2 regions of the Streptomyces sp. NPDC085937 genome follow, and region 1 is predicted to be linked to the other one. Evidence: riboswitches for the same ligand, from Rfam matches in the RefSeq annotation. Region 1 holds a riboswitch; the other holds the start of a gene.
The links. A riboswitch is a leader RNA that binds a small molecule or an ion and turns the genes downstream of it on or off. The one in region 1 is predicted to bind glycine.

Region 1 (11,756 bases):
TCCAGGCCCAGGCGCGGGCTCTGGGCGTCAGGCCCCGGCCCATTCCCGCAGCGCCGACCCGCTGGAGAAGTCCGCGACATTCTTGTCCAGCGGGTCGTCGGTGTACTGGTGGAAACGCCAGTCCGCCTTGATGCGGGGTTTCCCGGCGGTGACGTAGTCGGCGATCCAGAGGCCGTCACCGGCGTAGGACGTGGTGTCGACGTTCAGCCAGAAATCGCGGTTGCAGTAGAGGACCACCTTGTTGTGGGGCCGCAGTTCCTTCACCTTTCGGATGAAGCGGTCCTTCTCCGCGTTGCTCGCCCGGGTGCCGCTTCCCGTCCTCTCCCAGTCGACGGCCAGGATGTCGCCCTGTTTCTCGGGCGCCTCGCTGACGAAGTGCTCGGCCTGTTCGGTGAGATTCCCCGGCCAGAGGAAGTGGTAGAACCCGACCACCAGACCGGCGTCCCGCCCTCTCTTGGTCTGGGCGCTCAATTTCGGATTCACGTACGAACGACCCTCCGTCGCCTTGATGAAGACGAAGGAGAGGCCGTCCGTGTCGTACGTCTCCGACTGGTAGGAACTGACGTCGATGCCGTGCAGCATGGGGGCTCCCTGAAGGTGCTGGTGGGGGACGGGGAGTCGAACGCATCATTCCCCGTTCCGGCACCGGTGACCCGTGGGAGAGCGAGGTGGCCGGATCTTCGGAACCACCGTCTCCGGATCGCGCGTCCCTCGCACACCACCCCCGGTCGGAGTACCACCCCCGGCCGACACCCGCCCCCACCGCTGGGGATGCTGGGCGCCGGGTGTGCGGAGCCCCATCCGGGTGCGGCAACTAAGCTGGTGCTGCACGTAGTTGAGGAACAACAGGGCGGCGCCCCCCGGGGCACGGCGACATCCGCGAAGGAGCGTGCTGGTGCAGCGCACCGGACTGTACTACCCGTACGTCCACTTCCGGGACGCGGCGTGGATCAAGGCCGCCGCGCTCTACCTGCCGGAGATGGCCCGTGTGGTGCCCGACGGGTTCCGCGTGGCGGACCCCGAGCACGTCCGTGTCCTGCGGGACGAACTCGGCTTCGTTCAGGACATCGACCCCGCCCTCGCCGTCGAGGCGGCGTCCGGGTATCTGCTGCGGCTCGTGGACGAGCACGGCGAGGAATTGCGGAACCGTTTCGGAGTGACCGTCCGGCAGGACGTGGTGGACGCCGAACCCGCGCCGCCCGGCGCCCTGACGCCCGCCGGCAGTCATGGGCATCGCTCCGGCCCGCCCTGGGGGCGACCGCTGGCGGGCCTGTACCCGGGGGAGATGACACCGGCGCTCAGGCAGGCGCTGTCCGACAGCGGCCTGGCGGGGAGGCGCGTGCGCAGCAGCTTCAGCCATGGTGAGCCCGGTGTCTGGCTGGGCATGGACCCGGCGCTCGCCTGGGTGTACAAATGCGCGCTGACGGCCGAACTCGCGGCCGACACCGCCTTCCTCCCCGTCACCGACCAGGAAGCCGCCCATACCGCGGCCGATCCCTGGGACACCGGGCGGATGGCGGCGGTCCTCCTGGAGGGTGCTCCGGCCCCGGTCGGAACCGGTGACCTCACCGCACGGATCGGGGTGCTGTCCGTGCGGTGTGTGCTTCCCGCGGGGCTCGACGGGGTGCCGGTGGAGAAGATCGTGGCACTGCGCAAGAAGCACGAGCCGGAGTTCCTCGCCTACACGGACGCCGTCGACCGGACGGCGGCGGACCTCCGCGACGCGCTGGCCGGCATCCGCAGTGCGCAGGCCCTGGACACGTACGTGCGGCAGGCGGTGCACAGGGAGTTCGAGGTGGCGCTGGTGAGTCTGCGCAAGGCCATGAACGGCGTCGGTCTCCAGACGGTCACCACCTCCGTCAGCACCACGTTCGACACCCCCACCTCGGCGGCCCTGCTGAGCGGGCTGATCGGCACGGTCGGCGGGACCGTGGCGGGCAGTGCGGCGGGCATCGTGGCCGGCGTCGGCGCGACGGCCGTGGGCATCCTCGGGGGAGCCCGCAGCCGACGTGACGAAGTGCTCGCCGCCTCCCCGGTCAGCTTCCTGCTGCGGGTCGAGAACGGTCTGAACCCTCGCACGGCGGTCCGCCGGATCGGCCGCGCCCTGCGGCGGGGCGCCGGCGCGGGCGTGTAAGGGGCCCAACGGTGACCGCGGGCCGTCCCGCCCGTCCGGCGACGGCCCTCAGCACTCGATGATGTTGACCGCGAGCCCGCCCCGCGCCGTCTCCTTGTACTTCACCGACATGTCCGCGCCGGTCTCCTTCATGGTCTTGATGACCTTGTCGAGGGACACCTTGTGCGAGCCGTCGCCGCGCATCGCCATCCGGGCCGCGGTGACGGCCTTGACCGCGGCCATGCCGTTGCGCTCGATGCAGGGGATCTGGACGAGCCCGCCGACCGGGTCGCAGGTCAGCCCGAGGTTGTGCTCCATGCCGATCTCGGCCGCGTTCTCCACCTGCTCCGGGGAGCCGCCGAGTACCTCCGCGAGGGCGCCCGCCGCCATCGAGCAGGCGGAGCCCACCTCGCCCTGGCAGCCGACCTCGGCGCCGGAGATGGAGGCGTTCTCCTTGAAGAGCATGCCGATGGCGCCGGCCGCGAGCAGGAAGCGGACCACGCCCTCCTCGTCGGCGCCGGGCACGAAGTTCATGTAGTAGTGCAGGACCGCCGGGATGATGCCGGCCGCGCCGTTGGTCGGCGCCGTGACGACCCGGCCGCCGGCTGCGTTCTCCTCGTTCACCGCCATCGCGTAGAGGGTGATCCACTCCATCGCGAGCGCCTGCGGGTCGCCCTCGGAGCGCAGCTTGCGGGCGGTGGTGGCGGCCCGGCGGCGGACCTTCAGGCCGCCCGGCAGGATGCCCTCGCGGGACATGCCCCGCTCCACGCAGGCCCGCATCACGCGCCAGATCTCCAGCAGCCCTTCGCGGATCTCCTCCTCGGTCCGCCAGGCACGCTCGTTCTCCAGCATCAGCGCGGAGATCGACAGCCCGGTCTCCTTCGTGAGGCGCAGCAGCTCGTCACCGGTGCGGAAGGGGTACTTCAGGACGGTGTCGTCCAGCACGATGCGGTCCGCGCCCACCGCGTCCTCGTCGACGACGAAGCCGCCGCCCACCGAGTAGTAGGTCTTGGCCAGCAGCTCGGCGCCGGAGGCGTCGTACGCCCACAGCGCCATGCCGTTGGCGTGGTAGGGCAGGGCCTTGCGGCGGTGCAGCACCAGGTCGTCGTCGTAGGAGAAGCCGATCTCGTGCTCGCCGAGCAGCCGGATCCGGCCGCCGTCCTTGATCTTCTCCACCCGCTCGTCGGCCGACTCCACGTCCACCGTGCGGGGCGAGTCGCCCTCCAGGCCGAGGAGCACCGCCTTCGGTGTGCCGTGGCCGTGCCCGGTGGCGCCCAGGGAGCCGTACAGCTCGGCGCGCACCGAGGTGACGGAGTCCAGCACGTCCTCGTTGCGCAGCCGCCGCGCGAACATCCGGGCCGCCCGCATCGGGCCGACCGTGTGCGAGCTGGACGGGCCGATGCCGACCGAGAACAGGTCGAAGACCGAGATGGCCACGGGAGGACTCCTCAGGGTTCGGCGGACGACGCTGTCCACCGGGGGAAGGGCGGTTCAGTGGATCGGGGGCGGTGAATCGTTGATGCGCTGCATGGTGCGGGGCACCGCGCCCACCGACCCAGTGTGCGCGATGCCCCGGATGTCCGTACAAAAAGGCGGACGAAATTACCGCAGACCGGGGTACAGCGGGTGCTTCGCGGTCAGCGCCGCGACCCGGCCCCGGAGCGCCTCGGCGTCGTACGACGGCTTCAGCGCCTCGGCGATCACGTCCGCGACCTCGGCGAAGTCGTCGGCCGTGAAGCCGCGGGTGGCCAGGGCGGGCGTGCCGATCCGCAGACCCGAGGTGACCATCGGCGGACGCGGGTCGTTCGGGATCGCGTTCCGGTTGACGGTGATGCCGACCTCGTGCAGCCGGTCCTCGGCCTGCTGGCCGTCCAGCTCCGAGTTCCGCAGGTCCACCAGGACCAGGTGCACGTCCGTGCCGCCGGACAGCACGTCCACGCCCACGGCCTTCACGTCGTCCCGGACGAGACGTTCGGCCAGGATGCGGGCGCCCTCCAGGGTGCGGCGCTGGCGCTCCTTGAACTCCTCCGAGGCGCACACCTTGAAGGCGACCGCCTTGGCGGCGACCACGTGCTCCAGCGGACCGCCCTGCTGGCCCGGGAACACCGCGGAGTTGACCTTCTTGGCCAGCTCGGCCGTGGAGAGGATCACACCGCCGCGCGGACCGCCGAGGGTCTTGTGCGTGGTGGTCGTCACGACGTGGGCGTGCGGGACCGGGTTCGGGTGCAGGCCCGCGGCGACCAGACCGGCGAAGTGCGCCATGTCGACCATGAGGTACGCGCCGACCTCGTCCGCGATCCGGCGGAACGCGGCGAAGTCCAGCTGACGCGGGTACGCCGACCAGCCGGCGACGATCAGCTTCGGCTTGTTCTCCTTGGCGAGACGCTCGACCTCGGCCATGTCCACGACGCCGGTGTCGTCCACGTGGTACGCGACCACGTTGTAGAGCTTGCCGGAGAAGTTGATCTTCATGCCGTGGGTCAGGTGCCCGCCGTGCGCGAGGTTCAGACCCATGATCGTGTCGCCCGGCTTGAGCAGCGCGAACATCGCCGCCGCGTTGGCCTGGGCGCCCGAGTGCGGCTGGACGTTGGCGTGCTCGGCGCCGAAGAGCTCCTTGACCCGGTCGATGGCGATCTGCTCGATCACGTCGACGTGCTCGCAGCCGCCGTAGTAGCGGCGGCCGGGGTAGCCCTCGGCGTACTTGTTGGTCAGGACCGAGCCCTGGGCCTCCATGACCGCGACCGGGGCGAAGTTCTCCGAGGCGATCATCTCGAGGGTGGACTGCTGCCGGTGCAGCTCGGCGTCGACCGCGGCGGCCACCGCCGGGTCGAGCTCGTGCAGGGGCGTGTTCAGAAGCGACATGCGGCTACGACTCCTCAGCCCGCGATGAACGCGTCGTACTCGGCGGCGGACAGCAGGTCGGCCGGCTCGTCGGTGACCCGCACCTTGAACAGCCAGCCGCCCTCGAAGGGGGCCGAGTTCACCAGCGACGGGTCGTTCACCACGTCCTCGTTGACCTCGGTGACCTCGCCGGAGACGGGGGAGTACAGGTCGCTGACCGACTTGGTGGACTCCAGCTCGCCGCAGGTCTCGCCCGCGCTCACCGTGTCACCCACCTCGGGGAGCTGGACGTAGACCACGTCGCCGAGCGCGTTGGCCGCGTGCTCCGTGATCCCGATGGTCGACACGCCGTCCTCGGCGGCCGACAGCCACTCGTGCTCCTTGCTGTAACGCAGCTGCTGGGGGTTGCTCATGGCCTGAATTCTCCTGTACGCGGAAGACTGCTGATGACGGGGGACAGCGCGGAGCGCGGCGGGGCGGGGACGAGGTGCCCGGTCCCCACGCGCGGGACTGCCCGGGGGTCGGCTACGACGGTGTCACTTCTGCCGCTTGTAGAACGGCAGCGCCACGACGTCGTACGGCTCGTGGCTGCCGCGGATGTCCACGCCGACACCCTCGGTGCCCGGCGCGGCGTGCCGCGCGTCGACGTAGGCCATGGCGATCGGCTTGCCCAGGGTGGGGGAGGGCGCACCGGAGGTGACCTCGCCGATCACCTCGCCGCCGGCCACCACCGGGTACCCGGCGCGCGGCACCCGGCGGCCCCGGGCGACCAGGCCGACCAGGACGCGGGGCGGGTTCTGCTCGGCACGCCCGGCGGCCTCGGTGAGGGCGGCGCGGCCCACGAAGTCGCCCTCCTTCTCGAACTTCACCACCCGGCCCAGACCGGCGTCGAACGGCGTGAGCGCGGTGCTCAGCTCGTTGCCGTACAGCGGCATGCCCGCCTCCAGACGGAGCGTGTCACGGCAGGACAGGCCGCAGGGGACCAGGCCGTGGCCCTCGCCCGCCTTGGTCAGCGCCTGCCACAGCTCGACGGCGTGCTCCGGCTTCACGAACAGCTCGAAGCCGTCCTCGCCGGTGTAGCCGGTGCGGGCGATGAGTGCGGGGACGCCGGCCACGGCGCCCGGCAGACCGGCGTAGTACTTCAGGCCGTCCAGGTCGGCGTCGGTGAGGCCGGCGAGGATGGCCGGGGACTCGGGGCCCTGCACGGCGAGCAGCGCGTAGGCGTCGCGGTCGTCGCGCACCTCGGCGTCGAAGCCGGCGGCCCGCTCGGTCAGCGCGTCCAGCACCACCTGGGCGTTGGAGGCGTTGGCCACGACCATGTACTCGGTCTCACCGAGCCGGTAGACGATCAGGTCGTCCAGGATGCCGCCGTCCTCGCGGCAGATCATCGTGTAGCGGGCGCGGCCGGGCTTGACCCCGCCGATGTTGCCCACCAGGGCGTGGTCGAGCAGGGCGGCGGCCTGCGGTCCGGTCACCGCGATCTCGCCCATGTGCGAGAGGTCGAACAGGCCGGCCTTCGTGCGCACGGCGTTGTGCTCGTCGCGCTCGGAGCCGTAGCGCAGGGGCATGTCCCAGCCGGCGAAGTCGGTCATCGTCGCGCCGAGCGACCGGTGCAGGGCATCGAGCGCGGTGCGACGGGGTTCGGTACTGCTCATCGGTCGGTCTCCCAGGGGCAACGGGGGAAGCGAGGTCGTTCCTCCCCATCTGTCATCGGAACCTGAGAGGTTCGCCATGACCACCGCGGACGGCGGTCAGGACTTGCACCTTGGGTGGGGCCACCGGAGCACTGCTGCAGCGGCCCGCTTTTCAGATGTGCCTCGCCCGCGCGGTAACGGTGCCTGAGAGATTCAAGGGAGGGACTTGCTCCTTCGGCGCCCCGGCGGCACAGGGTGCCGGGGACTCTCCCGCGCGGATTCAAACGGCCGGTATGCAGTTGGCGCGCTCATCATTGCACGCATCTCCGGGGCGTGGCAGGGGGACCCTTATCAGGGGGTGCACAGGTCGTACGGGTCCGGTCACGGTGAGCTGTGACAGGGCTGTAGCGGTAAAGGCACGGAAACACGAGCGACCTGGCATTACCTTCTCTTTACATGCGGCGGGGATCGGACACCATATCCGGCCCCAGGGGAGGACGACCACGGTGAACAGGCCCACGGCGTACGCCGGCACCCCAGGCGTCGCACTGCCGCGACAGCACGCGGACCGGGCCGAGGGCGCGGCGCCCGCGCCCGTCGTGCGCGATCTGCGCGACCGCGGCGGCCGCAGCCCGCGCGCCCTCCTCTTCGGCCCCCGCGACCTCGTCGTGGTCACCGGACTGCCCGGAAGCGGCAAGTCCACCCTGATGCGGCGCACGGTGCCCGGCACCCGCGTCGACTCCCAGGACACCCGTGACCGCTGGGACGGCCGCATGCCGCGCCTGCTGCCCTACGCCGTGTACCGCCCGCTGGTCCGCCTCGCCCACTACGCGGGGCTGCGGCGCGCCCTGCGCTCCGGGGAACCGGTCGTCGTGCACGACTGCGGCACGCAGGCCTGGGTGCGGCGCTGGCTGGCCCGCGAGGCCCGGCGCCGGGGCGCGGGCCTGCATCTGCTGTTACTGGACGTCACCCCCCAGCAGGCCCTCACCGGGCAGCGCGAGCGCGGGCGGGGCGTCTCCCGCTACGCCTTCCGCCGCCACCGCACGGCGTGCGGGCGGCTGTTGGACGCGGTCGAGCGCGGCCTGCTCCCGGCGGGCTGCGCGTCGGCGGTGCTGGTCGACCGGGACGCGGCTCAGGCCCTGCGCCGGATCGGGTTCACCGGCTGACCGGATCGGGTGCCCGGCCGACCGGCTAGCCTTTCCAGCCACAGCAGTGGTAGCAGGCAGGCAGAAGGCGACAGATGGACTTCCCGGCGGACTTCCCGGACCGGACGCACTCCCACCCGCACGGCGGGTGGCCCGGCAACGAACTCGAGGAGGCGCTCTCCGCCTCCCTCGGCGTGCCCTCGGCAGCGGGGCGGATCGTCGAGGTGCTCGGCCGCAGCCTCCTGTGGGTGCCGCTGCCGAACGGCGGCGGTCCGCACAGCGGCCCGCTGGACCTGCCCACCATGGAACTGCACGGCCAGGCCTACGTGCCCGTCTTCAGCTCCGAGGAGCAGTTCCGCCAGGCCGTCGGCTCCCACATGGGCTTCACCGTCGCGCCCGCCGTGGAGTTCGCCCGCGGCCTGCCGCCGCAGGCCGGGATCGTGGTCAACCCCGGCGGCGTGGTCGCCGTGCCGCTGCCCCCGCCGGCGGTGGCCGAGCTGTGCCGGGCGGGACACACCCCGCTGGACGGCCGATCGGGCGGCGGCCGGGTCCGGTTGTTCGAACCGGACTGGCAGGACGACCCGGTGGACTTCCTCGCAGCGGCCTCCCAGGAGTTCGACGCGATCGGCGTGGTGACCACCGCGCGCCGCTGCCTGGCCGCCGTCGAGACGGCCGACCCCGTGCTGTTCGTCGGGGTGGAGCTGCTGCACTGGGAGGGCGACCCCCGGGCGCTCCCGCTCGACGCCCTCGGCCGGGCGCTGGGCCGCAGCCCCGCCCGCTGGCCGGTCAGCCTCGTCGTCCTGGACGTGGCCCAGGACCCGGTGGCCGACTGGCTGCGCGCCAAGGTCCGCCCCTTCTACCAGCGCGCGTGAGGGGCCGGGGCGGGTCCGCGCCGCATCCTTGCGCGCACTGACCGCAGACCGCCGGAGGCCGTCGGCTTAAGCTAGGGAGCATTGGCCGGCAGGGTGTTGTACGGAGGGGCGATACAAGTGAGCGCTGGCACCGCGGCGGCCGGACAGGTCGAGCACATGCTGCGCCAGGTGACGCCCGGGCGCTACGACGCCTACGAGGCGTTGCTGCGCGCCCTGGCGACCCCGTCGTCCGGCCGGATCTGGATGCTGCTCTGGCACGGCCAGGCCGGTTCGCCCGACGCCCAGTACGGGACCATGGAGGTCGACGGCCTCGGCTACGCGCCCTGCGTGACCTCCGCCCAGGAGCTGTCCGCCAGCGGCTGGAACCGTTCGTACGAGGTCGTCGACGGCCTGGAGGTGGCCCGCGCGCTGTACCCGGACCGCTACGGGCTCTGGCTCAACCCGCACGCGCCCGGCGGCGGCGTGGGCATCCCCTGGCTGGACCTGCGCCGGATCGCGAGCGGGCTGGACAGCCAGCCCGCCGGACCGCTGCGGCTGTCCGAACCGGCCATCGAGATCCCGCAGTTCTACGCCCTCCTCGCGCAGACGGCCCACCGCACCCCGGCCGTGCGGGCGTTGCGCCGCGCCTGGGTGCAGCCCGCGCTCGGCGCGCCCTACCTCGCCATCGGCCTGGAGGTCTACGACACCTCCCCGCCGGCCGTGGAGTCGGTGCGGGCGATGATGCGGCAGTCGCTCGCCGCCGTGCCCGACGGGCTGCCGGTGTCCACCGTCGCCGTGTCCGACGAGCACGACCCGGTGGCGATGTGGCTGCGCGTCAACGCGCGCCCCTTCTACGACCGCGAGGCGCACGCCCCGGCTCCCGCGACGGCCCCCGCGGCGGGGTACGGCTACCCGCAGGCGCCGCCCGCCCGTTTCTGAGACGCACTGCGGAAACTGCGACGGCGGGGGGAGTTCTCCGCGCGTAGAACCGAACCAAACGTCCGCACAAGTCTCCGATGTCCTAACTTGCCCCTGTCCGACCCCCGTTACCCCGCGTCCGCATAACGGAATCCCCCAGACAGCATCACGTTTACGCATCCATTCATCGTCAAGTCTGGCAAGCCGACGTCGAAGCGTTGAAGACTCCCGCACCAGGGGCGTTCGCCCTTTTGTACGACAGAGTGATGATGCCGCTACAGCGGCAAGTCAGGGCCGGTCACCGCCGGTTGAGAGGGGTCCCTGCCAGATGACGGCACCATTGCACGAGCCGACCGCCGAAGCGGCCCCGAGCGCGGCCGAGGAAGCGGCGGTTGCCGGCGACCGGAGCAAGGCGGTGCAGGGGCGCTCCCTGGGCCGGATCGCCTGGGAGCGTCTGAAGCGGGACAAGCTGGCCCTGACGGGTGGCGCCATCGTCGTGGTGCTCATCCTGATCGCGGTGTTCGCGCCCCTGATCACCTCGCTCGTCGGGCAGGACCCCGAGACGCACCACGAGAACCTGATCGACCCCCTCTTCGGCACCCCGGTCGGCAGCCTCGGCGGCATCAGCGGCGACCACCTCCTCGGCATCGAGCCGGTGAACGGCCGCGACATCTTCGCCCGCATCGTCTACGGCGCCCGCATCTCGCTGCTCGTCGGCTTCCTGTCGGCCGTGGTCGCCGTCGTCCTCGGCACCATCCTGGGCACGCTCGCCGGCTTCTTCGGCGGCTGGGTCGACTCCCTCATCAGCCGGGTCATGGACGGTCTGCTGGCCTTCCCGCAGCTGCTGTTCATCATCGCCCTGGTCTCGGTCATGCCGAACAACATGCTGGGCCTGTCCGGCACCGGCGTCCGCCTGTTCGTGATGATCCTCGTCATCGGGTTCTTCGGCTGGCCCTACATCGGCCGCGTGGTCCGCGGTCAGACCCTCTCCATGCGCGAACGGGAGTACGTCGAGGCGGCACGCTCCCTCGGTGCCGGGCGGTTCTACATCCTGTTCAAGGAGCTGCTGCCCAACCTGGTCGCGCCGATCATCGTGTACACGACGATGATGATCCCCACCAACATCCTCACCGAGGCGGCACTCAGCTTCCTGGGCGTGGGCGTCAAGCCGCCCACGGCCTCCTGGGGGCAGATGCTCTCGAGCGCGATCGACTACTACAAGTCGGACCCGATGTACATGGTCATCCCGGGTGTGGCGATCTTCGTCACCGTGCTCGCCTTCAACCTCTTCGGCGACGGCGTGCGTGACGCGCTCGACCCGAAGGGCTCCCGCTGAACTGCCGTACCGCACCACTTCCCGTGGCACCACGGGGTCTCTCATCTAATCCGGAGGATCCGAGATCGTGACTACCCAACGCACCTCAGGGCGGCGCAAGCAGGCCATGGCCGCTGCCGCAGTGGTCGCCGCGCTGCTGACCACAGCGGCGTGCGGCGGCGGCGGTGACAGCGACGGCGGGGGATCGAAGAACGGCGCGGCCGGCTTCGACGCCGCGAACAACAAGGTCGCCCAGGCCGAAGCGGTCAAGAAGGGCGGCACCCTGAAGTTCGCCGGTGCCCAGGACGCCGACTCGTGGGACACCACGCGCGGCTACTACGGCTTCATGTGGAACTTCTCCCGCTACTACGCCCGCCAGCTGGTCACGAACGCCACGGAGCCGGGCGAGGCCGGCGCCGGTGTGGTTCCGGACCTGGCCACCTCCACCGCCAAGGTCACCGACGACGGCAAGACCTACACGTACACCCTGCGCGACGGTGTCACGTGGGAGGACGGCAAGCCGATCACGTCGAAGGACATCAAGTACGGCATCGAGCGCGTCTGGGCGCAGGACGTGCTGTCCGGCGGTCCGACGTACCTCAAGGAGGTGCTCGACCCCAAGGGTGAGTACGCCGGCCCGTACAAGGACAAGTCCAAGGACAAGCTGGGCCTGAAGGCCATCGAGACGCCGGACGACAAGACCATCGTCTTCAAGCTCCCGAAGGCCAACTCGGACTTCGAGGAGATGCTGGCGCTCACCTCCGCCTCCCCGGTCCGCCAGGACAAGGACACCAAGTCCAAGTACGGCCTGCACCCGTTCTCCTCGGGCCCGTACAAGTTCGAGTCCTACAGCCCCGGCAAGGACCTGACCCTGGTCCGCAACACCGAGTGGAAGCAGGAGTCGGACCCGGTCCGCAAGGCGTACCCGGACAAGATCAC
Region 2 (11,756 bases), on a different contig from region 1:
CGGGACCAGACGGGACAGGGCGCGGCGTCCGTTGACCCCGCGCAGTCGGGCGGCATAGGTTTCGGACAACTGTCGAGCCCCGGTGCGGGCGGAGGGTTCTCCGACCCGTACGCGTCCCACGCCCCCGGCGGGCAGCCGCGGCAGGAGGATCCGTCCATGTCGGCCCTGGTGTGTTCGAGGTGCGGCAACCGCAACGCGGAGAACAGCCGCTTCTGTTCCAACTGCGGTGCGCCGCTGAAGCCGGGCGTCACCCCGGAGCGCCCCTCCGAGACGACGTCCACGATCTCCATCTCCGGTCTCGAGGCCTACGACGCCGAGGCCACCGGTCAGACCGCGATGCCCGCGCTCTCCCCGGAGGCGCAGGCGGCCGTCGACGCGCTGCCGATGGGCTCCGCCCTGCTGGTGGTGCGCCGCGGTCCGAACTCGGGCAGCCGCTTCCTGCTGGACGGCGACCTGACCACGGCCGGGCGTCACCCGCAGAGCGACATCTTCCTCGACGACGTGACGGTCTCCCGTCGGCACGTGGAGTTCCGCCGCAGCCCGGACGGCTCGTTCACGGTCGCCGACGTCGGCAGCCTGAACGGCACGTACGTCAACCGGGAGCGGATCGACCAGGTCGCCCTGGCCAACGGCGACGAGGTGCAGATCGGCAAGTACCGGCTGGTCTTCTACGCGAGCCAGCGCAGCTACTGACCTCCCGGACGCGGTCCGGGGGACTCCAGGAAGGGTCCATGCTGCAGACACCGAGCGGCGGTGCCGGCGACGGCGCCGCCGCCACGGACACCGGACTGCTGAGCATCGGCGCGGTGCTGAGTGTGCTGCGTGAGGAGTTCCCCGAGGTCACGATCTCCAAGATCCGTTTCCTGGAGTCGGAAGGGCTCGTCGAGCCGCGCCGGACCCCGTCGGGGTACCGCAAGTTCAGCGCGCGGGACGTCGAGCGCCTCGGTCATGTGCTGCGGATGCAGCGCGACCACTATCTGCCGCTCAAGGTGATCCGCGAGCACCTGGCGGCCATGGAGCGCGGCGAGGCCGTCCAGCTGCCGGCGCTGACCCGTGCGGGTGACGGTGAGGACGCCGCCGAGTCCGGCCCGGAGAAGCCGACGGCGGCCCGCATCGGGCGCTGCCAGCTGCTCTCCGCCGCCGGGGTCGACGAGCACCGGCTCGCCGAGTGGGAGTCGTACGGCCTGCTCACCCCGGTCGGGGACGGTGTGTACGACGCGGAAGCGGTCACCGTCGCCGGCCTCATCACCGAGCTGGGGCGGTTCGGGATCGAGCCGCGTCATCTGCGGGCCATGAAGGCGGCCGCCGACCGGGAGGCCGGGCTGGTGGAGCAGGTCGTCGCGCCGCTGCGGCGGCACCGCAACCCGCAGACCCGGGCGCACGCGGAGGACCGCACCAAGGAGCTGGCCGGACTCACCGTGAAGCTGCACGCGGCGCTGGTGCAGGCGGCGCTCGGGGTGCGGCTGCCCTGATCAGGGGAGGCACAGCCGGGCCGGATCGGCCACCCGATCCCGGCCCGACTACCCAAACGTCCCGGGCACGGCCTAGGGTTGCTGTGTGAACGAGCTCGATGTCGTAGGTGTCCGGGTCGAAATGCCCTCCAACCAACCGATCGTGCTGTTGCGTGAAGTGGGCGGCGACCGCTACCTCCCCATCTGGATCGGCCCCGGGGAGGCGACGGCCATCGCCTTCGCCCAGCAGGGCATGGCGCCGGCACGACCGCTGACCCACGACCTGTTCAAGGACGTGCTGGAAGCCGTCGGACAGGAGCTCACGGAAGTGCGCATCACCGACCTGCGGGAAGGTGTCTTCTACGCCGAGCTTGTCTTCGCCAGCGGGGTCGAGGTCAGCGCCCGCCCGTCCGACGCCATAGCGCTCGCCCTGCGCACGGGGACCCCGATCTACGGCAGTGACACGGTGCTCGACGACGCGGGGATCGCCATCCCGGACGAGCAGGAGGACGAGGTGGAGAAGTTCCGCGAGTTCCTCGACCAGATCTCGCCGGAGGACTTCGGGACCAGCAACCAGTGAGCGGTGCCGGTGGCGGCCTCGTCGGCGGTCACCGCCCGTGCCGGAGGCATTCGGCTAGCCCTTCCCCGCGACGGGGCACGGGAAACCACTCTTAGGGTGATTATCACTCGGCGTGCCGAGTGTGGCGATCGTTGACGCACCCTTGGTGACTGCCTACCGTCGAGGAGGCAGGTCAAGGACGGAGGTCGGCGTGAGAAGCAGCGGCGACGGTACGGCTGGGGGTGCCCCCGGACGCGTTTTCGGGGCGGGCGGGCCGTATCCTCCCCAGAGCTTTCCGCCCCGCTCGGGCGGGGGCCATCCCGCGCACGGCGGTGCGATCGATCCCGCTCCACAGCGACCGACGGCTGTGCCGAGCGGCGGAGGGGCGGTGGCCATGGCGACCGAGGACATCGGGTACCGGGGGCCCACGGCCTGCGCGGCGGCGGGCATCACCTACCGCCAGCTCGACTACTGGGCCCGGACGGGTCTGGTCGAGCCGAGCGTGCGTCCGGCGCACGGATCGGGCACGCAGCGGCTGTACAGCTTCCGTGACGTCGTCGTGTTGAAGATCGTCAAGCGGTTCCTGGACACGGGCGTGTCCCTGCAGAACATCCGCACCGCGGTCCAGCACCTGCGCGAGCGGGGCTTCAGCGACCTGGAGCGTATGACGCTGATGAGCGACGGGGCGACGGTCTACGAGTGCACTTCGCCCGACGAGGTCCACGCCCTGCTCCAGGGCGGCCAGGGCGTCTTCGGCATCGCCGTGGGTGTGGTGTGGCGGGACGTCGAGAACGCGCTCTCCCAGCTGCACGGCGAGCGCGTCGACACGGGCGAGACGCTGATCGGCCACAACCCGATGGACGAGCTGGCGCGCCGGCGGAACAAGGCGGTCTGACACCGGATCCGACTCCGGCGGCAGACTCCGGTGTCGGATCCGGTGTCTGACAACCGGCCGTTGCCAGACACCGGTGTCTGACGCCGGGCGGTGCCGATCGGGTGCGTCCGGTGGCGCGCAGGTGACGTGCGGGCGGTGGCGTGCGGCCCGCCCGGCGCGAGCGTTGTCAGTGTCGTAGGGCAGCATCGGAGATGTGAGATCCGCTCCCACAATCCTGCATCTCGACATGGATGCCTTCTACGCCTCGGTGGAGCAGGCGTCCAAGCCGAGTCTGCGCGGGAAGGCGGTGGTCGTGGGCGGACTCGGACCCCGTGGCGTCGTCGCCACCGCCTCCTACGAGGCCCGCGTGTTCGGCGTCCACTCCGCGATGCCCATGGGGCAGGCCCGGCGGCTCGCGCCGAACGCCGCGTATCTGGTGCCCCGCTTCGCGTTGTACCGGTCCATCAGCGAGCAGGTGATGACGCTGCTGCGGGCACTGTCGCCGTTGGTGGAGCCGCTCAGCCTGGATGAGGCCTTCGTGGACCTGGAGGCCGGGGACACGGCGTGGGACGAGCGGTCGGCCCGGCTGGTCGGGACGAAGCTGCGCGCCGACATCCGGGCGGTGACGGGACTGACCGGCTCCGTGGGGCTCGCGGCCTCCAAGATGCTGGCCAAGATCGCGTCGGAGCAGGCGAAGCCGGACGGGCTGGTGGTGATCGAGCCCGGGACCGAGCGGGCCATGCTGGAGCCGATGCCGGTGCGGACCCTGCCGGGCGTCGGACCCGCCACCGGTGACCATCTGCGGAGGGCGGGCATCCACACCGTCGGTGAGATCGCCGAGGCGGGCGAGGACGAGCTGGTGCGGCTGCTGGGCAAGGCGCACGGGCACGCGCTGTTCGCGATGGCGCTGGCCCGCGACGAGCGGCCCGTGGTCGCCGAGCGGGAGACGAAGTCGGTGTCCGTCGAGGACACCTACGACGTGGACATCCACGACCGGGTGCGCGTGGGGATGGAGGTGCAGCGACTCGCCGACCGCTGCGTGCGCCGGCTGCGCGGGGCCGGGCTGTCCGGGCGGACCATCGTGCTGAAGGTACGGCGGTACGACTTCTCCACCCTGACCCGGTCCGAGACGCTGCGGGGCCCCACCGACGACCCGGCGGTCGTCCGGGAGGCCGCGGCCCGGCTGCTGGACTCGGTGGACACCACGGGCGGCGTACGGCTGCTCGGGGTCGGGGTCAGCGGGCTGGCCGACTACACCCAGGAGGACCTGTTCGCGCAGGCGGCCGGTGCGGGGGCCGGGGAGGAGACCCCGGAGGCCGAGGAGCCGGCCGAGGAGAAGGCCGTCGCCCGCCAGGAGGCGGCGGCCGAGCGACGCTGGCCGGCGGGCCACGACGTACGGCACGCCGAGTTCGGACACGGGTGGGTGCAGGGGAGCGGCCTGGGCCGGGTGACGGTGCGCTTCGAGACGCCCGAGTCCGGGCCCGGCCGGGTGAAGACGTTCCGAGTCGACGACCCGGAACTGGAGCCGGCGGATCCCCTGCCCCTGGTGTCCCTGCCGCCCGGCGCCGGCCGGCCGACGGAGGCGTCCGGGCCGCCGGACACATGGACACCGTGACCTCGGTGGGGGTCCGAAGGGCATGCGGAGTCAGGGGATCGCGAGGTGGGGCGAGCGTTCGGCACCGTGGCCCGGTGGCCCGGTGAGGGGGGTGTCCCCCCGCCGGCGCAGGTGTCGGGGTCAGTCGTCCTTGCCGGCGAGTTTGCCGAAGTCGTGGTCCGGGAGTGGGGGAGGGGACGCGAGGTCCAGGCCGTAGTGGTGGTACAGCTGAAGCTCCTGCTCCGGGGAGAGGTGGCGGCCGACGCCGAAGTCGGGGGCGTCCTTGATGAGGGCGCGTTCGAACGGCACGTGGAGTGCCCCCTCGATCAGCTCGCTCGGCTCCAGGGGCACGAAGGCGTCCCGGCTGAACAGGCCGGTCCGTATCGCCGCCCACTCCGGTACGCCGGTGGCGTCGTCGAGGTAGACCTCGTCGATCGTGCCGATCCGGGTGCCGTTGCGGTCGAACGCCTTGCGGCCGATCAGGTGACGCGGATCGATGTCGGTCTGCACGGGCCCTCCACTCCTCGCAAACTCATCCGTAAGCACCACAAAAAGGCACAATCGGTGGAACGGCCACTTGAAAGTCCGGGTCCCGGCCTCGCTGGTACGCTGACAACGGCTGCTGACCCCGTGCGGGAGAGTCCTCCAGACACCATCGGAGGCGCCGAAGGAGCAAATCCTCCCCGGAATCTCTCAGGCACACGTACCGCACGGACGAGGTCACTCTGGAAAGCAGGGCGGGTGTCGACGGCTTCCGCTCTCACCGACGGTGAAAACCGGACCGCCCGCGCGTTCCGGTGAAGCTCTCAGGTTGAGATGACAGAGGGGGAGGCCGTCCGGGCACCTGCGCCGTGGTGCCCCTCGAAGGTCGTCGGACCAGGAGGCCTCCTCAATGACCGTCCCCCGTACCCCGCTCTCCGAGCTCGAACAGGGAATTCCCTTCGAGCAGCGTCACATCGGCCCCGACCACGAGGCCCGGGCGAAGATGCTCGCCCAGGTCGGCTACGGCTCACTCGACGAGCTGACCGCCGCCGCCGTGCCCGACGTGATCAAGAACGCCGACGCGCTCGACCTGCCCGGCGCCCGGAGCGAGGCCGAGGTGCTCGCCGAGCTGCGCGGCCTGGCCGACCGCAACCAGGTGCTCGGCTCGATGATCGGCCTGGGGTACTACGGCACCTTCACCCCGCCCGTCATCCTGCGCAACGTGATGGAGAACCCCGCCTGGTACACGGCCTACACGCCGTACCAGCCGGAGATCTCGCAGGGGCGGCTCGAGGCGCTGCTGAACTTCCAGACGATGGTCGCCGAGCTGACCGGCCTGCCGACGGCCGGCGCCTCGCTGCTGGACGAGGGCACCGCGGCCGCCGAGGCGATGGCGCTGTCCCGGCGCATGGGCAAGAACAAGAAGGGCCTCTTCCTGGTCGACGCGGACGCCCTGCCGCAGACCGTCGCCGTCATCGAGACCCGCGCCGAGCCGACCGGCGTCGAGGTCGTCGTCGCCGATCTGGCCGACGGCATCCCCGCCGAGCTCGACGGCCGGGAGATCAACGGCGTCCTGATCCAGTACCCGGGCGCCTCCGGTGCCGTACGGGACATCAAGCCCGTCATCGACCAGGCGCACGAGCGCGGTGCGCTCGTCACCGTCGCCGCGGACCTGCTGGCCCTCACCCTGCTGAAGTCCCCCGGCGAGCTGGGCGCGGACATCGCGGTCGGCACCACGCAGCGCTTCGGCGTCCCGATGGGCTTCGGCGGACCGCACGCCGGTTACATGGCGGTGCAGGAGAAGATGGCGCGCAGCCTGCCCGGCCGCCTCGTCGGCGTCTCCGTCGACGCCGACGGCAACAAGGCGTACCGCCTCGCGCTGCAGACCCGTGAGCAGCACATCCGCCGCGAGAAGGCCACCAGCAACATCTGCACCGCGCAGGTGCTGCTCGCCGTCATGGCCGGCATGTACGCCGTCTACCACGGTCCCGAGGGCCTGCGGACCATCGCCCGGCGCACCCACCGCTACGCCGCGATCCTCGCCGAGGGGCTGCGCTCCGGCGGCACCGAGGTCGTGCACGGCTCCTACTTCGACACGCTGACCGTGCGGGTCGCCGGGCGGGCCGCCGAGGTCGTCGCCACGGCCCGGGACAACGGCGTGAACCTGCGCCTCGTCGACGCCGACACCGTCTCCGTCGCCTGCGACGAGACCACCACCCGCGACCAGGTCGCCGCCGTGTGGAGCGCCTTCGGCGTCGAGGCCGACGTCGAGGCCCTGGACGCCGCCGCTTCCGACACCCTGCCGGACGCGCTGCTGCGCACCGACGACTACCTCACGCACCCGGTCTTCCGGCAGCACCGCTCCGAGACGGCCATGCTGCGCTACCTGCGCCGCCTCGCCGACCGCGACTACGCGCTGGACCGCGGCATGATCCCGCTGGGCTCCTGCACCATGAAGCTCAACGCGACCACCGAGATGGAGCCGGTCACCTGGCCCGAGTTCGGCCAGCTGCACCCGTTCGTCCCGGCCGAGCAGGCGCAGGGGTACCTCACGCTCATCCACGAGCTGGAGGAACGACTCGCCGAGGTCACCGGCTACGACAAGGTCTCCCTGCAGCCCAACGCCGGCTCCCAGGGCGAGCTGGCCGGTCTGCTCGCCGTCCGCGGATACCACCGCGCCAACGGCGACGAGCAGCGCACCGTCTGCCTCATCCCGTCCTCCGCGCACGGCACCAACGCCGCGTCGGCCGTGATGGCCGGCATGAAGGTCGTCGTGGTCAAGACGTCCGACGACGGCGAGATCGACGTGGCGGACCTGCGGGCCAAGATCGAGCAGCACCGTGACGAGCTGGCCGTGCTGATGATCACGTACCCGTCGACGCACGGTGTGTTCGAGGAGCACGTCGCCGACATCTGCGCCGAGGTGCACGAGGCCGGCGGCCAGGTGTACGTGGACGGCGCCAACCTCAACGCGCTCGTCGGTCTGGCCAAGCCCGGCCACTTCGGCGGCGACGTCTCCCACCTGAACCTGCACAAGACGTTCTGCATCCCGCACGGCGGCGGCGGTCCCGGTGTCGGCCCGGTCGGCGTGCGCGCGCACCTCGCCCCGTACCTGCCGAACCACCCGCTGCAGCCGGAGGCCGGTCCGGAGACGGGCGTCGGGCCCATCTCGGCCGCCCCCTGGGGCTCGGCCGGCATCCTGCCCATCTCCTGGGCGTACGTCCGGCTGATGGGCGGCGAGGGCCTGAAGCGGGCCACGCAGGTGGCCGTGCTCAGCGCCAACTACATCGCCAAGCGCCTCGAGCCGCACTACCCGGTGCTCTACACCGGCCCGGGCGGGCTGGTCGCGCACGAGTGCATCATCGACCTGCGCCCGCTGACCAAGGCGACGGGCGTCAGCGTGGACGACGTGGCCAAGCGGCTCATCGACTACGGCTTCCACGCGCCGACGATGTCCTTCCCGGTCGCCGGCACGCTGATGATCGAGCCCACCGAGTCCGAGGACCTGACCGAGCTCGACCGGTTCTGCGAGGCGATGATCGCCATCCGCGCCGAGATCGAGAAGGTCGGCTCCGGCGAGTGGCCCGCGGAGGACAACCCGCTGCGCAACGCCCCGCACACCGCGGGCGCGCTCGCCGGTGCGTGGGAGCACGCGTACGACCGCCAGGAGGCCGTCTTCCCGGCCGGGGTGAACGCCGCCGACAAGTACTGGCCGCCGGTGCGCCGCATCGACCAGGCCTACGGCGACCGCAACCTGGTCTGCTCCTGCCCGCCGCTGGACGCGTACGAGGACTGACGCACGGCCTGAGGGGCCCCGCCCGGGCGAGCCGGGCGGGGCCCCTCGGCGTTCTCCGGACCGGTACCCGGGACCGGTCAGGCGGGGTAGGCGTGCGTCTGCGTCGCCTTGACCGCCGCCCAGACCGGTGCGCCCGGGTGCAGGCCCAGTTCGGCGACGGCGACCGTGGTGAGGTCGGCGGCCAGCGGCAGTTCGCCGGTCAGCTCGACCCGGATCTGGTCGCCGTGGCTCTCCAGACCGGCCACCGCGCAGCGCCAGTGGTTGCGCGCGCTGGAACCGGTGGGCCGGTCCCGGTACAGGGTGACGGCACCGGGCGGAAAGGCGACGAAGGCGGGCCCGGTCAGGTCCTCGGTGGTGCTGACCGACGGCCCGGCGTCCAGCCGTACCGTGTGGCCGTCCGCGTGGCCGCGGTAGAGGTTCAGGCCGACCAGCTGGGCGATGTACTCGGTGCGCGGGCGCCGGGCGATCTCGGCGGGCGCGCCCTCCTGCACGACCCGGCCCTCCTCCACGACGACCAGCCGGTCGGCGAGCACCATGGCGTCCAGCGGGTCGTGCGTCACCAGCACCGCGACGGCCTCGAACTCGGCCAGGTGACGGCGCAGTTGCGCCCGTACCTCCAGCCGGGTGCGGGCGTCCAGCGCGGCGAGGGGCTCGTCCAGGAGCAGCAGCCGCGGGTCGGTGGCCAGGGCGCGGGCGAGCGCCACGCGCTGGGCCTGGCCGCCGGAGAGCCGCCGGGGTCTGGCGCCGGCGTGCTCGGCCAGCCCCATGCGGTCCAGCCAGCCGGCCGCCCGGGCGCGCGCCTCCGCCTTGCCGACGCCCCGGCAGCGGGGACCGAAGGCCACGTTGTCGAGGGCGGTCAGATGCGGGAAGAGCAGGTAGTCCTGGAAGACGACGCCTACCGGCCGTGACTCGGGCGGGGTGCGGGCGAGGTCCGTGCCGTCCAGCCGCAGACGGCCGTCGGTGAGGGGCGCGAGACCGGCGAGGGCCCGCAGTGCGGTGGTCTTGCCGGCGCCGTTCGGGCCGAGCAGGGCGACCACGTCGCCGGGGGCGGCCGTCAGCGCGACGTCCAGGCGGAAGGAGCCCCGGTCCACGACCAGGTGGGCGTCCAGGCCCTCGGCCGTCGCGGTGCCGGGGGCGGGGGAGGTGCCGGATGTCTGTGCGGGGTGCTTCTGCATCGGTCAGACGGCCCTCACCCAGCGGTCCCGCAGCCCGGCCAGCACGGCGACCGACACGGCGAGCAGCACCAGGCTGAGGGCGATCGCGGCGGCCGGGTCGTTCTGCAGGGCGAGGTAGACGGCGAGCGGCATGGTCTGGGTGCGGCCCGGGAAGTTGCCCGCGAAGGTGATCGTCGCGCCGAACTCGCCCAGGGCGCGGGCCCAGGCCAGCACGGCACCGGCCGCGACGCCCGGAGCGATCAGCGGCAGGGTCACGCGCCGGAACGCGGTGAAGCGGGACGCCCCCAGGGTGGCCGCCGCCTCCTCGAACCGCGGGTCGGCGGCCCGCAGCGTCCCCTCGACGCTGATCACCAGGAACGGCAGCGCGACGAACGTCTCCGCCAGGACGACACCGGCGGTGGTGAACGGCAGGGTGACGCCGAACCACGCGTCCAGCCACCGGCCCACGATGCCGTTGCGGCCCAGCGCCAGCAGCAGGGCGACACCGCCGACCACCGGGGGCAGCACCAGCGGGAGCGTCACCAGGGCGCGGACCAGACCCCGCCCGGGGAAGTCGGTGCGGGCCAGCAGCCAGGCCAGCGGGACACCGACCAGCAGGCTCAGCGCGGTCGCCGTGGTCGCGCAGACCAGCGACAGACGCAGCGCGTCCCACACCGCGGGGCTGGTCAGCTGCTCCGGCAGGCCACTCCACGGCGCCCGTACGACGAGGGCGAGCAAGGGCACCAGGAGGAACGCCAGGCCGAGCAGGGCGGGCGCGAGGAGGGCGAGCGGGACACCGCGGCCGGGGGCCCGGGGCGGCCGCCGCCGTGTGCCGCGGGACGTTTGCCGGGTGGTCGTCATGGTGTGAGGAATCCCGCCCCGCGGAGCACCTTCCGTCCCTCCGGCGACGTCACCAGCGCGACGAAGGCGTCGGCCGTCACGGGGTTGCCGGAACTCTCGAGGCGGGCGATCGGGTAGTCGTTGACGGCCTGGGCGGCCTCCGGGAAGTCCACGCCGTCCACCTTGTCACCGGCCGCCCTCACATCCGTGCGGTACACGACGGCGGCGTCCGCCTCCTTCAACCGCACCTTGGTCAGCGCGCTCTTCACGTCCTGCTCGTACGAGGCGGGCGTGACCCGGACGCCGGCCGCCTTCAGCGCCTTCCGCGCGGCGGCCCCGCACGGCACCGTCTCGTCGCAGAGCACGACCTTGAGGCCGGGATCGGCCAAATCCTTCAGGGAGGTGATCCCGTGCGGGTTGCCGGGGGCGGTGGCGATCTCCAGGCGGTTGCGCGTGAAGGTGGCCGGGTCGCCCGCGGTGAGCCCTTCGTCCGCGACGCGGTCCATCGTCGTGGTGCTGGCCGCGGCGAAGACGTCGGCGGGGGCCCCGCCCGCGATTCCGGCGGCCAGGGAGTCGCTGCCGCCGAAGTTGAAGGTCACCTCGGTGCCCGGGTGCCGCTGCTCGAAGCGCTCGCCCAGCGCCGTGAAGGTCTCCTTGAGCGAGGCGGCGGCGAAGACGGTGACCGTGCCCCTCGGGCTCCCGTCACCGGTGCCGGCCGCGGAGTCTTCGGAGGAGGAACAGGCGGTGAGCCCGAGGCCGGTCAGGAGCGCGACGGCTGCGAGGCCGGCGGTCCGGCGGGCGGAACGGATCATCCGAGTGCACTCCCTCGCTGCACGGGCGTCTGCGGAGGGTCATGCCCCCGTGTTCCTCATGATGGCGCATCTGCGAGGTGTTCCGCACCTGTCTCATCGCACGAGCGAGCGTGAAGTGAGGGATCGGCCCGCATGTGCGACTCCACAAATCCTGTCGGTGTCAGGTGCGGTCGATGTGGACGTTCGTCGACTTCACGCGGGCGGTGGCCTCCACGCCTACCTCCAGGCCCAGTTCCTCGACGGCCTCCCGGGTGAGCAGGGAGACCAGGCGGTGCGGGCCGGCCTGGATCTCGACCTGGGCGGCGACGTCACCGAGTTTGATCGCGGTGACGATGCCGGGGAAGGCGTTGCGGGCGGAGGTGTACGGAGTGCCCTCCTCGGGCGTGGCCTCCTTGGCGAGCGCGACGGAGAACGCCGCCAGGTCACGCCCGTCGACGACCCGCCGTCCGCCGTCGTCGCGCCGGGTGGTGAGGCGCCCCGCGTCCGCCCAGCGCCGGGCGGTGTCCGGGCTCACGCCGAGCAGCCGCGCTGCCTGGCCGATCGTGTAGGACTGCATGCCGGTCACGATAGGGCGCCACGGCCACCGGAGGCGCACCACCGGGTCGGTGCCGACGGTGGGTGAGGGGCCGCGCACATGCGTCGGGGCCGGTTCGCGGGAGTGCCGCGGCCGGCCCCTGTGGTCGGTGGGCGGGCC

Region 2: linked by a shared signal. The riboswitch ahead of gcvP (aminomethyl-transferring glycine dehydrogenase) and the one ahead of gcvT (glycine cleavage system aminomethyltransferase GcvT) in region 1 are both predicted to bind glycine.

The regions. Positions count from the first base shown of each region.
Region 1 covers NZ_JBITSH010000020.1:67,597-79,352, reverse strand. Annotated here, with positions in the region: gene ACIF8S_RS30675 (glycoside hydrolase family 25 protein) at 28-582, opposite strand; gene ACIF8S_RS30670 (DUF6236 family protein) at 896-2,134, shown strand; gene ACIF8S_RS30665 (L-serine ammonia-lyase) at 2,183-3,550, opposite strand; gene glyA (serine hydroxymethyltransferase) at 3,716-4,975, opposite strand; gene gcvH (glycine cleavage system protein GcvH) at 4,990-5,367, opposite strand; gene gcvT (glycine cleavage system aminomethyltransferase GcvT) at 5,491-6,609, opposite strand; glycine riboswitch at 6,771-6,871, opposite strand; gene ACIF8S_RS30645 (AAA family ATPase) at 7,095-7,754, shown strand; gene ACIF8S_RS30640 (enhanced serine sensitivity protein SseB) at 7,829-8,605, shown strand; gene ACIF8S_RS30635 (enhanced serine sensitivity protein SseB C-terminal domain-containing protein) at 8,762-9,523, shown strand; gene ACIF8S_RS30630 (ABC transporter permease) at 9,831-10,838, shown strand; gene ACIF8S_RS30625 (ABC transporter substrate-binding protein) at 10,906-11,756, shown strand, end outside.
Region 2 covers NZ_JBITSH010000018.1:6,007-17,762, forward strand. Annotated here, with positions in the region: gene ACIF8S_RS28935 (FHA domain-containing protein) at 1-693, shown strand, start outside; gene ACIF8S_RS28940 (MerR family transcriptional regulator) at 732-1,472, shown strand; gene ACIF8S_RS28945 (bifunctional nuclease family protein) at 1,558-2,031, shown strand; gene ACIF8S_RS28950 (MerR family transcriptional regulator) at 2,222-2,905, shown strand; gene ACIF8S_RS28955 (DNA polymerase IV) at 3,099-4,499, shown strand; gene ACIF8S_RS28960 (PRC-barrel domain-containing protein) at 4,620-4,988, opposite strand; glycine riboswitch at 5,102-5,197, shown strand; gene gcvP (aminomethyl-transferring glycine dehydrogenase) at 5,371-8,256, shown strand; gene ACIF8S_RS28970 (ABC transporter ATP-binding protein) at 8,334-9,431, opposite strand; gene modB (molybdate ABC transporter permease subunit) at 9,435-10,271, opposite strand; gene modA (molybdate ABC transporter substrate-binding protein) at 10,268-11,062, opposite strand; gene ACIF8S_RS28985 (helix-turn-helix transcriptional regulator) at 11,223-11,618, opposite strand.